One region of the Actinomadura sp. NPDC049382 genome, then DNA from elsewhere that is predicted to be linked to it. Evidence: riboswitches for the same ligand, from Rfam matches in the RefSeq annotation. Region 1 holds a riboswitch; each other region holds the start of a gene.

Evidence for each region. Region 1 has a riboswitch for cyclic di-AMP ahead of AB0K34_RS43905 (CHAP domain-containing protein). Riboswitches for the same ligand answer to the same signal wherever they lie in the genome.
Region 2: another riboswitch for cyclic di-AMP. It lies ahead of AB0K34_RS36295 (NlpC/P60 family protein); the one in region 1 lies ahead of AB0K34_RS43905 (CHAP domain-containing protein).
Region 3: another riboswitch for cyclic di-AMP. It lies ahead of AB0K34_RS00010 (NlpC/P60 family protein); the one in region 1 lies ahead of AB0K34_RS43905 (CHAP domain-containing protein).

The regions. Positions count from the first base shown of each region.
Region 1 is NZ_JBFARO010000186.1:7,917-11,407, reverse strand. Features, by position in the region: partial or broken gene AB0K34_RS43910 (glycosyltransferase) at 1-933, opposite strand, end outside; gene AB0K34_RS43905 (CHAP domain-containing protein) at 1,178-1,945, opposite strand; cyclic di-AMP (ydaO/yuaA leader) riboswitch at 1,956-2,112, opposite strand; gene AB0K34_RS43900 (SpoIIE family protein phosphatase) at 2,569-3,491, opposite strand, start outside.
Region 2 is NZ_JBFARO010000106.1:2,961-6,451, forward strand. Features, by position in the region: gene AB0K34_RS36285 (RDD family protein) at 1-627, opposite strand, end outside; gene AB0K34_RS36290 (amino-acid N-acetyltransferase) at 624-1,160, opposite strand; cyclic di-AMP (ydaO/yuaA leader) riboswitch at 1,424-1,630, shown strand; gene AB0K34_RS36295 (NlpC/P60 family protein) at 1,634-2,614, shown strand; gene AB0K34_RS36300 (LuxR C-terminal-related transcriptional regulator) at 2,899-3,129, opposite strand.
Region 3 is NZ_JBFARO010000001.1:696-4,186, forward strand. Features, by position in the region: gene AB0K34_RS00005 (TMEM165/GDT1 family protein) at 1-62, opposite strand, end outside; gene AB0K34_RS00010 (NlpC/P60 family protein) at 414-1,463, opposite strand; cyclic di-AMP (ydaO/yuaA leader) riboswitch at 1,469-1,617, opposite strand; gene AB0K34_RS00015 (M56 family metallopeptidase) at 1,720-2,907, opposite strand; gene AB0K34_RS00020 (BlaI/MecI/CopY family transcriptional regulator) at 2,912-3,292, opposite strand; gene AB0K34_RS00025 (DUF4396 domain-containing protein) at 3,343-3,491, opposite strand, start outside.

The DNA of each region.
Region 1 (3,491 bases):
CAGCGGGTTGGCCAGCTCGAACACGCGCGGGTCCAGCTCGGCCAGGTAGCCGGCCGCGAGCTCCAGGAACCGGTCCCGGTGGGCGGGGTCGCGGCCGCGCAGTTCCCGCAGGTAGAGCAGCAGGTCGTGGTTGACGAACTTCACGTCCTTGGCGCGCCGCAGATCGTGCGCGCCGCGCAGTGCGAACAGCATGTCGATGCGCCGGTGGATCTCCAGCCGGTCGGCGAAGTTGGCCGGCTCGGACCGCCGGTTGGAGATCGACGGCGCCCCCGTCCGCCGCCGGACGAGCCAGCGGTAGACGCGTTGCGGGATCAGCGCGGTCCGCTCCGCCGCCAGGTAGGCCTCGGCGGTGAACAGCAGGTCCTCGTAGTGCAGCCGCTCGACGAACCGCAGCCCCTGCTCCTCCAGGAACCCGCGCCGGTACGCCTTGTTGGTGGAGAGGGTGTCGTAGAGGAGACCGGGGTTCTCGCGCAGCGACCCGTAGACGGCGCTGCGCTCGTACAGCCAGGGGTACCAGGGGCGGACGCGCCCCTTCGCGCCCTCCGGCATGTCCAGGAAGACCCGCTCGCACAGCCCGGAGACCAGGTCGGCGCCGGTGTCCTCGGCGGTGGCGAGCAGGTTGAGGCAGGCGTGCCGGTCCAGCAGGTCGTCGCTGTCGAGGAACATCACGTACCGGCCGGACGAGGCCTCGACGCCCGCGTTGCGGGGCCGGCCGCAGCCGCCGGAGTTCACCGGCAGGTGCACCGCCCGGACCCGGCCGGGCCGCGCGGCGGCGAGCCGATCGGCGACCTCCCCGGTGCCGTCGGTGCTGGCGTCGTCGACGATCACGGTCTCGACGCCGCCCAGGGACTGCTCCAGCGTCGAGGCGACCGCATGGGGAAGCCGCCGGGCGTCGTTGTAGGCGATCACCACCACGCTGACATCCGGGCGCACCCCCTCGGCCTCCCCTCACCGGTCCCGCCGCGCACCGGACCGGCCGCCGGGGCCGGAGACCGGTCGGACGCGTTGCCAGGGATTCCTTTCCAGGAACGCCCCAGTGAGGTCCAAGGAGCATCAAAGGCTGTCAATGCTTCCCATTACTCGCCTTCAACGGCGACTTAGGACACACCTCCAGGAACGCCCGAAGGCGCCCGGCCGGAGCCGGGCGCCTTCGATGCGTGCGCTGGGGGGAGGAGCGTCAGGACGCGTACTCCGGGTAGCCGTAGCCGACGACCTCGGACTTGTCGCGGACCTTCTTCTCCACCTTGTCGTTGCTGTTGCCCTCGACCGTGCTGATCTTGCCGTTGCCGTTGTCCTTCACGACGAGGCCGACGTGGTCGATGTCGCCGATGCTGCCCTTCGAGCCGTCCTTCCAGTCGAAGAACACCACGGCGCCGGGCTTGGGCTTGTCGCCCCAGCGGTCGGCCTTCTTGAACCACGTGGCGTGCTGGACGGTGTAGGCGTCCCAGCCCATGTTCTTCACGCCGGTGTGGGCCCCGACCCAGGACACGAACATGTCGCACCACTGGGCGCCGTTGTAGGCCTTGACCGAGAAGCCGCCGTCGCGCTGGGCGGTGGCCTTGGCGTGCGGGGTCGAGACGTACCACTTGTGGAACTTGGTCTGGCCGCCCTTGCCCTCGCTGATGCCGACCTGCTTCTTGGCGAGCGCGATGGCCTCGGAGGCCTTGACCGGACGCGGCGCGACGCCCCAGCCGGCCTCGCGGGCCTCGGCCTGGGTCATGCCCGCGGACTGCTTCGACGTGGACTGCTTCGACGCGGTGCCCTGCTCGGCCACCACGGCCGCCTTCGCCTGGGCCGGGGTCTCGGCCGCGGCGCTGCCGCCGGCGAGGGGGTTGAGGACGGCGAGTCCGACGGCTCCGGTGAGCACGGCGCCCACGGCGACGCCGACGGCCTTGTCCTCGGGGGAGAAGCGGTTGAGCGAAAGTCGATCGAAACGACCGGTCATGCAGGGAATCTCCTATCTTCCATGACGCCTACCGGGTTAGCTGACGGATTCGGGCATGGAAGCAGCCCTACGGCGCGGCTCTGGGTCGCGCCGATTCACCCCTGGAACGTTGGGTCCCCGGCTCCGTCCGGTCGCTTCGACCGGCACGGACTCGGCCTCGCACCGCACATGCGGCGCAGACTTATCGGATGTATCTCAGTGACTGATCTCTGAGGGGTGCGCGCATCGTCTGGCGCGCATCGCGTGCGGATACCGCTCCGCGATCCTCGGCCGCCCTGGGAACGGACGACCGGCGGCAACGCATGGGGTGCGTTGCGGGATTCCGGATAGAAGGTACCAACCTCCTGAGGAAAAGCAAACCAGGCACAAATCTCTGTCTTGCCTGCTCAAAGCCCTTCCAAGGATCCTTCAACACCGTCAGGCCCCGGCATCTTCCCGATCTTTACCGAACTGGCCCTCAGCCCTTTGCCCATGGGCCTTACAAGCCAATGCCCAAAGGGTAAAGAAACCCGGGGGGTTCCGGGGCCGCATGCCCCGCCGCACCCTTCACAGGGCCTGCGGGGGCCGTTCTCGTGCGGCCTAGCTCACAGGGCCCGTCCGCCACCGGATCCGGGTGCGCTTCGTCACTCGACGCGCAGCGCGAAGAGCGTGGTGTCGTCCGCCGCCCGGTCGTGCTCCATCCGCGCCAGGACCTCGTCCAGCACCTGGTCGGGGCGGGTCGAGGCGTCCCGCAGGATGCCGGTGAGGCGCTCGATGCGCTCGTCCAGGTCCGCGTCCCTGCGCTCCACCAGGCCGTCCGTGTAGAGGAACAGCATGTCCCCGGGGTCGAGCTCGGTGGTGATCGTCGTGTACTGCCAGCCCGGCATCGCGCCGAGCATCGGGTCGCGGACCACCTCCAGCGGCGCCGCCCAGCCATCCCGGACCAGGATCGGCGGCGGATGGCCCGCGCACGTCCACTCCAGCACCCGGCGGGCCGGGTCGAAATGCCCGACGATCGCCGTGCCCGTCGCCGGCGGGTCCATGTTGCCCACCAGCTCGTTCAGCCAGCCCACCAGCCGCCCCGCCGGCTCGCCCGTGCACGCGAGGCCCAGCAGCCCGTTCCTCGTGCGCGCCATCGCGGCCGCCGCCGGCAGCCCGTGCCCGGCCGCGTCGCCGATCGCGAACACGGCCCGCCCGTCCGGCAGCACCCGCGTCGCGAACCAGTCCCCGCCGATGCGGGCGGTGCTCTCCGCCGCCAGGCTGCGCAGCGCCACCGTCAGGCCCGGCAGCTCCTCGATCTCGTCCTCGTCCGGCAGGATCGCGCGGCGCAGCGTCACCGCGACCCGCCGCTCCTGCGCCGTCCGCGCCTGCTGCTTCAGCATCTGCCGCCGGGTCTCGGCCAGCGCCCGCTCCACCCCGCGCCGCCGGGTGATGTCCTGCGAGACGATGTTGATCGAGATCGGCAGCCCGGACTCGCCCAGCACCGGCTCGGCGAACAGCCACAGGTGCCGCGGCGTCCCGTCCGGCGCGATCACCCGGTGCTCGGCCTCCACCGGCTCCTTGCGGG
Region 2 (3,491 bases), on a different contig from region 1:
CATCACCGCGAGGACCAGGAAGAAGAAGACACCTACCTGGTAGCCGACGTGGACGATCCCAGCGCGCCAAATCGCCTGCGTCGTGCTCATCGGCTCACCCGCGGGACGGGCCTGCACGATGCCCAGGCCCAGGATCCGCTTGCCCAGCGTCCGCCCCCACATGGACAGTTGGACGGCCTCGTAGAGGAACGGCAGCACGGACATGACGAAGAACAGGGTGAAGATGATGGGCCAGTTCCAGATGCCGGCCTCTTCCTCGTCGTTGCCGCCTTCACCGCCCAGGCCGAACGCGGCGACCGTCACGGGCAGGATGAGCGCGAACCCGAAGACGGCGACGAGGGCGTTGTCGATGACCCTGGCGCCGGCCCTGCGGTGAATGGGCGCCAACTCCATCTCGCTGCCCTGGGAACCATAGGAGCCTTGGGAGTCGCCGTACTGGTCGTAGGACGGCTCGTAGGAGCGCCCCCAGTCCTGCTGAGGTTGCTGGGGCTGCTGCCACTGCTGCTGTGGCTGCTGGTGCTGTGGCTGCTGCTGCCACTGGGGACCTTGGTACGGGGGCGGGGGACCGTAGGCACCCTGGCCCTGCGGCGGTTGGTAACGCCGTCCGCGGTGGGGGGAATCGCTCATTTGGGGCAGTCCTCCAGGCGAAGCAACATCCGGGTGTTGCCCAACGTATTCGGCTTGACCCGGTCGAGGTCCAAGAACTCTGCCACGCCTTCGTCGTAAGAGCGGAGAAGCTCCTCATACACCTCAGGCGACACCGGTGTACCGAGGATCTGCTCGAAGCCGTGGCGCGCGAAGAAGTCCACCTCGAAGGTAAGGCAGAACACCCTCCGCACGCCGAGTTCACGCGCCGTCTCCAGCAGCCGGGCGACGATGCGGTGGCCGATGCCGCGTCCGCCGTACCCCTTGTCCACGGCGACGGAGCGAACCTCCGCGAGGTCCTCCCACATGACGTGCAGGGCCCCGCAGGCCACGACGCGCCCGGGCGTCCCGTCCTGGACGTCCTCGGCGATCCAGAACTCCTGGACGTCCTCGTACAGCTTGACCGTCGACTTCTTCAGCAGGCGTCGCCCCGACCCGGCGTACAGATCGACCAGCCTGCGGATCTCCTGGACATCGGCGGTACGGGCACGCCGGATCACGACCTCCACAAACAGGCGAGATTATCGAACACCGGACCTTGCCGAACGTCGGCGTGCGCATACGCGTGGTGAGCACGACAGAAGGGTGACTAGATAAAAGCGACTAGATAGGCCGCTCGCGCCGCTGAAAAGTGACCCAGAACACATCGCCGAGCGCCCGCGGAGGCCGCCGGCGGAAGCGCGCCCCGCCCGTCCGACCTGCGACTTCACAGGATCTGGTTGGCATCCAATCCGCATTCCGTTAGTGTCCATCGCTGACATCGGCCACCCGCAGAACGGAGGCCGAACCGCCGAGTCCACGGGCCGCGAACCAGCGCCCCGGGGAGCCGGGGACCCACTTTCGGAGCGTTTCCGGGGATTGCCCCGAAGCGGCCGCCGTCAGGGGTGAATCCGCAGCGCCGCGGCCTGGCCCGCGCACGCTCGCGGACGGGCTGCTCCGGCCCCAACCCGTCAGCTAACCCGGTAGGCGGTCGAGGAGAGGAGAACTCGTGCAGCACTCGCGGTCTGCTTCCCTTCGACGCTTCCGCGGCCGCGCGGTCACCGTGGCCGGCGCGCTCGTCGCGCTGACGGCCGCTCCGCACACCGTCGCCGTCGCGCACGCCGATCCCGAGCCGTCCACCAAAGAACTCCGCTCCCAGGCCTTCAAGCTCGCCGACCAGCTGGAGCAGCTCACCGAGCAGTACAACGGCCTGAAGGTGAAGCTCGCGCAGTCCAAGCGCGCCGCCGAGGTCGCCACCGAGAACGCCGAGCGGCAGGAGAAGTCGCTCCAGGCGATCCGGCAGAAGGTCGGCACCCTCGCCGCGACCAGCTACATGCAGGGCGGCTCCGATCCGACGGTCTCGTTCGTCGCCTCCCAGGACCCGCAGGCCGTCCTCGACCAGGCCGCCACCCTCAACTACTTCGCCAAGCGCGACAGCACCAAGGTGCTCGGCCTCATGCAGGCGATGCAGGCCGCCCAGCGCGCCCGCAAGTCCGCCGAATCGCGCGCCGCGCAGGTCAAGCAGCTGCGGACCCAGCTCGACGCGCAGCGCAAGAAGGTCACCGACGCCTACGAGAAGGTCCGCGGCACGATCGTCAAGCGGGACCCATCCCAGCTCGCGAAGCTCCCCGTCATCGGCACCGGCAAGGCCGCCCAGGCGCTGCGGTACGCGATGGGCAAGCTCGGCCGCCCGTACGTCTGGGGCGCCTCCGGGCCGAGCACATTCGACTGCTCCGGCCTGACGATGTGGGCCTACAAGCAGGTCGGCATCAACCTGCCGCACTACACCGGCAGCCAGTGGAACGCCGGCACCCACGTGTCGCGCAGCCAGCTCCAGCCGGGCGACCTCGTGTTCTTCTACGCCGACCTGCACCACATGGGGATGTACATCGGGGGCGGCAAGATGATCCACGCGCCGCACACCGGCGACGTCGTGAAGATCGCCTCCATGGACGGGCGGCCCTTCGCGGGCGGCGTCCGCGTCGCCTGACCCGGCCCACGCCCGGTCCCGGACGCCACCGAAGCGCATGCGCAATACGAGTGTGCGCAGGACTGAGTGGGTGTGCGCCTACTCCGCGGATGTGCGACTGCGGATGTGCGCATGACTAGGGGATCCATGGGGGTTGAACGCCGTCCGCGGCGACGCCACCTGCAGGGACCTACCTGCCAGGGCGCCGGCGCCGCCGCTGCGGGGTCGGACGGAGTTCGGTTCGCCGCCTGGATCTCTCGGTGACGCTCGCCCGTCCCCTGGCGAGCGTCGGGGGGTGAAGCCGGCTAGATGAGCTGCCTCCGGGCCGCCCACACCACGGCCTCGATAGGAGTGTTGACCTCCAGCCGGTCGCAGATCGTCCGCAACCGGCGCCGCAAGGTCCGTGCGCTCAGCTCCAGCTTGCGTGCCGCCACATCGGCGGTGACACCGCTCGCGATCTGGGCGAGCAGCCGGATCTCCTCCTCGCTCAGCCCGAAATCGTCGGTGCCACGACGTGCGAGTGTGGCTGTTTCCACTCCGTCCTCCCTCGTCCGTGGTGATGACCGCGGGGATGCAGCCGTCCGCTGCACAGGCACGGGTTGGGCCTCGATCTGTACGCGCGTTGGGTTGCCGGGTCCGGAGCCCTCCGGACTTAGATCATCGGGTTCCTTTGCTGTCTCACGAGCTTGGCCGGAGGTGGCCGCCTGGCCGATTGCGGGGTCGTACGGGGGAACTCCGGGTGACGATTCACTCGTTGGTCGTCCGAGGGAGACGGGATGAGATCGCCAGCCATCCGCATCCGGCCCTCCTCGTCGGACTCGCCGCGTCTTGCCGCTGAGCAAGATCGTGAATCGTTTCAAGCTACGCTTCGGCTCGGAACGCTAGGCGGCCGGATCCG
Region 3 (3,491 bases), on a different contig from region 1:
GGCAGCTCGGCGAGGAAGATCAAGCCGAACGCGGTGAGGATCGCGAGCGGGTCCAGGGTCATGGGCGGTGCCTTCTTACGGGGCCGGGCCGCGGACTTCGGCCGGCACCCTGGCGGGCGACGGGAGGACCACTCGGCCCGGCACGATCGGACGGCCCGCACGGTCGCACGGGCCACGTCATGCCGTGGCCGAAGGTCTCGTCCACCCCTTCGCGGGGCCCGATGGCCGGGACGTCCAAGGACGTCCAGCGTGTCGACCAGCGGTATTACAGGACTACTCCCCTTCGCCGGGCCCCAGTGTAGCCAAAACATCCGGCAAGGCACTCGACCGGCGTGGCAAAGGAGCCGGTCCCTGAATGGAAGCGTCCCCGTCACCCGGGACGGGTGGCGGGGACGCCGGTCGGGGGAAGCGTGTCAGGCGACGCGGACGCCGCCGGCGAAGGGCCGTCCGGCGAGCGGGCTGATCTTGACCACGTCGCCGGTCTGCGGAGCGTGGACCATCTTGCCGTTGCCGATGTAAAGCCCCATGTGGTGCAGGTCGGCGTGGAAGAACACCAGGTCGCCGGGCCTGAGCTGTGACATGGACACGTGCGTGCCCGCGTTGTACTGGGCGCCGGTGTAGTGCGGGAGGTTGATCCCGACCTGGGCGTAGGCGTACAGGGTCAGGCCGGAGCAGTCGAAGCCCTTGATGTTGGCGCCCTGCGCGGTGCCGTAGGACGGGCCGGACGCGGTGCCGCCGCCCCAGGAGTAGGGCACGCCGAGCTGGCTCAGGGCGGCCCGAACGGCGGTCATGGCCTTGGCGGAGGCGCCGCCCGGGTCCACGTTGGGGATGGGCCCGCCGTTGCCTCGGATGGGAGTGCCGACGCCCAGCTTGGCTTCGACCTTCTTGAGCCTGGCCTGGAGCTCCTTGCGCTTCTTCTTGGCCTCGTCGGTGAGTTCGCGCACCTGCTTCGCGCGCGCTTCGGCCGATTTGCGGGAGCGCTCGGCGGCCTGCATGGTCTGGAGCAGGTGGGCGACGCGGTCGCCGTCCTGGCGGGCGAAGTAGTTGAGCGTGGCCGACCGGTCAAGGACGCTCTGCGGGTCCTTGGCGGAGGCGAAGGCGACGGCAGGGTCCGCCGGGCCGTTCTTGTAGCTGTCCGCTGCGAGCTTGACGATCCTGGCGCGGGCGTCGTCCAGCGCCTTCTTCTGGCGGGCGGCGTTGCCCTCGGCCACCTTGGCGGCGCGCTGGGCCTGCTTCAGCCGCTCGCGCAGGCCGTTGTACTGCTCGCTGAGCTTCTCGGCGTCGTCCGCGAGTTTCTTCTGCTGCGCGGTCAGCTCCCGGCGGGACGGCTCGGGCTCGGCGGAGGCGGGCGCCGGTGCGAGGAGCGCCGCGGCCACGGCGGCCGATATCGCCCATGCCGTGACGGTTCGGGGGGTGCGGGTGCGGCGTTTCGGCGTGCCGATGACGGCAGCGCGTCGCTGCATGCGGTCGTCCTCCTCTGTGCCGCCTACCGGGTCAGCTGACGGGTTCGGGCCAGAGTCGCCCTACCGCCCCCGCGAAGGGAGCGGACTCACCCCAGTGGAGATCGGGTCCCCGGTTCCCGGGCCGATGGGCCACGGGATTCGGCGTCGCCATCGCCGCCCCCGGCGGGGGCTCGTCACGGTGGCTCCTACGCAGCGTAGGAGATAGCCGCCTCATTCGCCACTCAAGCCGCGGATTACAGCAAACGTCCCAGACGCATCAGCAGAGCAGGGCCAGCCGACCGATCGCGAGAGCCGCGCCCGCGAGAGGCACCGCGACCGCCGCCGCCACGAACACCGGCGCCACCACCCGGAACGCCCCACGCGGCTTCACCTGCTCACCGGCCTCCAGCCGCCGCACCCGCGCCGCCAGCGCGTCCATCCCCGCCCCGACCGCCCCCAACTCTCCACACGCGCCGAACGAGCCGGTCTCGACGACCACACCGCAAACGTCACGGGTTCCAGGCCCGCATGACATGCCGCCCGCTTCACGCGACCCGGTCGCGGCAAGCGGGCCGGTCGCGTCGAGCGGGCCGGGCGCGTCGAGCGGGCCGGGCGCGGTGACCACTCCGCCAATGTCGTGGAGTTCGGCTTTGTAAGGGGCGCTGGTCGCTTCGGATGAGGGTTGTGAGCCTGTTGCTGCCAGTGAACCTGGCGCGTTGGGGGCGCCGGGTGGTGAGGCGAGTGTGTGTAGGGCTTTGACGAGGGTTCGTGGGCCGTGGGTGTGTGCCGCTGTGTCGTCCGCTGCCATTTCCAGGAGTAGCGGTAGCCGTGCCTTGGCTCGGCGGACGGTTGGCAGCCAAGGGAGGAGGGCGTGGGCGAGGTCCAGGACGAGCAGCAGTGCGTGGTGGCGTTGCCGGAGGTGGGCTCGCTCGTGTGCGAGGACGGCGCCGAGTTCGGCGGCGCTCAGGGCGTCCTGGGCTCCCGTGCTGACCACGATCGCGCGGCGGCGCGCGGACAGGGAGTAGGCCACGGGCACCGGGTGGTCGAGTACGAGGACGTCCGCGTGCCGGGTGTGCGGGCGGGCGACGAGGCGGAGCATCTCCCAGTGGCGGCGGCGGTGCCGCAGGGCCCGGACCAGGCGCGGCACCCCGCGGGCCAGCCTCGTCCCGCACGCCGCCAGTAGGACCAGGCTCGCCACGGCCGCCGCGATCATCGCCTGGGTCTCGTGGTGGGGCAGGCAGTCGCGCAGCAGCGTCAGCAGGCCGTGTCCGGGCCCCGGCGGCGAGATCAGCGCGACCGCGACGACTCCGGCGCTGGCGATGACGGTGCCCGCGAGCGCGGCCGTCCAGCAGGCGACCGCCGTCCGGGGGCCGAGGGCGCCGGCCCGGATCCGGTCGAGGACCGGTCCGGCCAGGCACCCCAGCAGGACCGCCGAGGCGACGAGCGCGCCGACCAGGACGATCACGGCGTCACGCCTCGTCGCCGTCGGACGTCCGGCGGCGCAGGGCGTCCAGCAGGTGGCGGGCGTCCTCGGCGGGGACGCTCTCGGCGAAGCGGGCGAGGATCGCGCCGTGGTCGGGGGCGTCGGTCAGCGCGTCCAGCATCAGCTCGACGGCGTACTCCTCACGCGCCCTGGTCGGGCCGTAGCGGAAGGCCGTCCCGTCCTGGGTGCGCTGTAGGAGCCCCTTCTGCGCCAGGCGTTCGGCCACGGTCTGGACGGTGTTGTAGGCGAGCGCCTTGTCGGAGTCTTCGTTGAGCTTCGCGAGGAGTTCTCGCACCCGCAGTGGTTCGGGTGCCGCCCAGAGGACGTCCATGATGGAGCGTTCGAGCGACCCGCCCAGTCCGGCCACGCGCTCACCTCCGTCCTGCCCACATTGTGCCGGAGCACCGGTCCGCCGGGTCAGTGGTGGTACTGGTGCACGACGGCGTGGCCCTTGCCCCGGCCGATCATCCACCGGTTCACCGGCGTGGTGATGATGAAGGCGAGCAGGAACGCCACGGCGAGCGCACCCCAGAACAGGGGGTCCGCCAGGCCGGCGTCCATCGCTC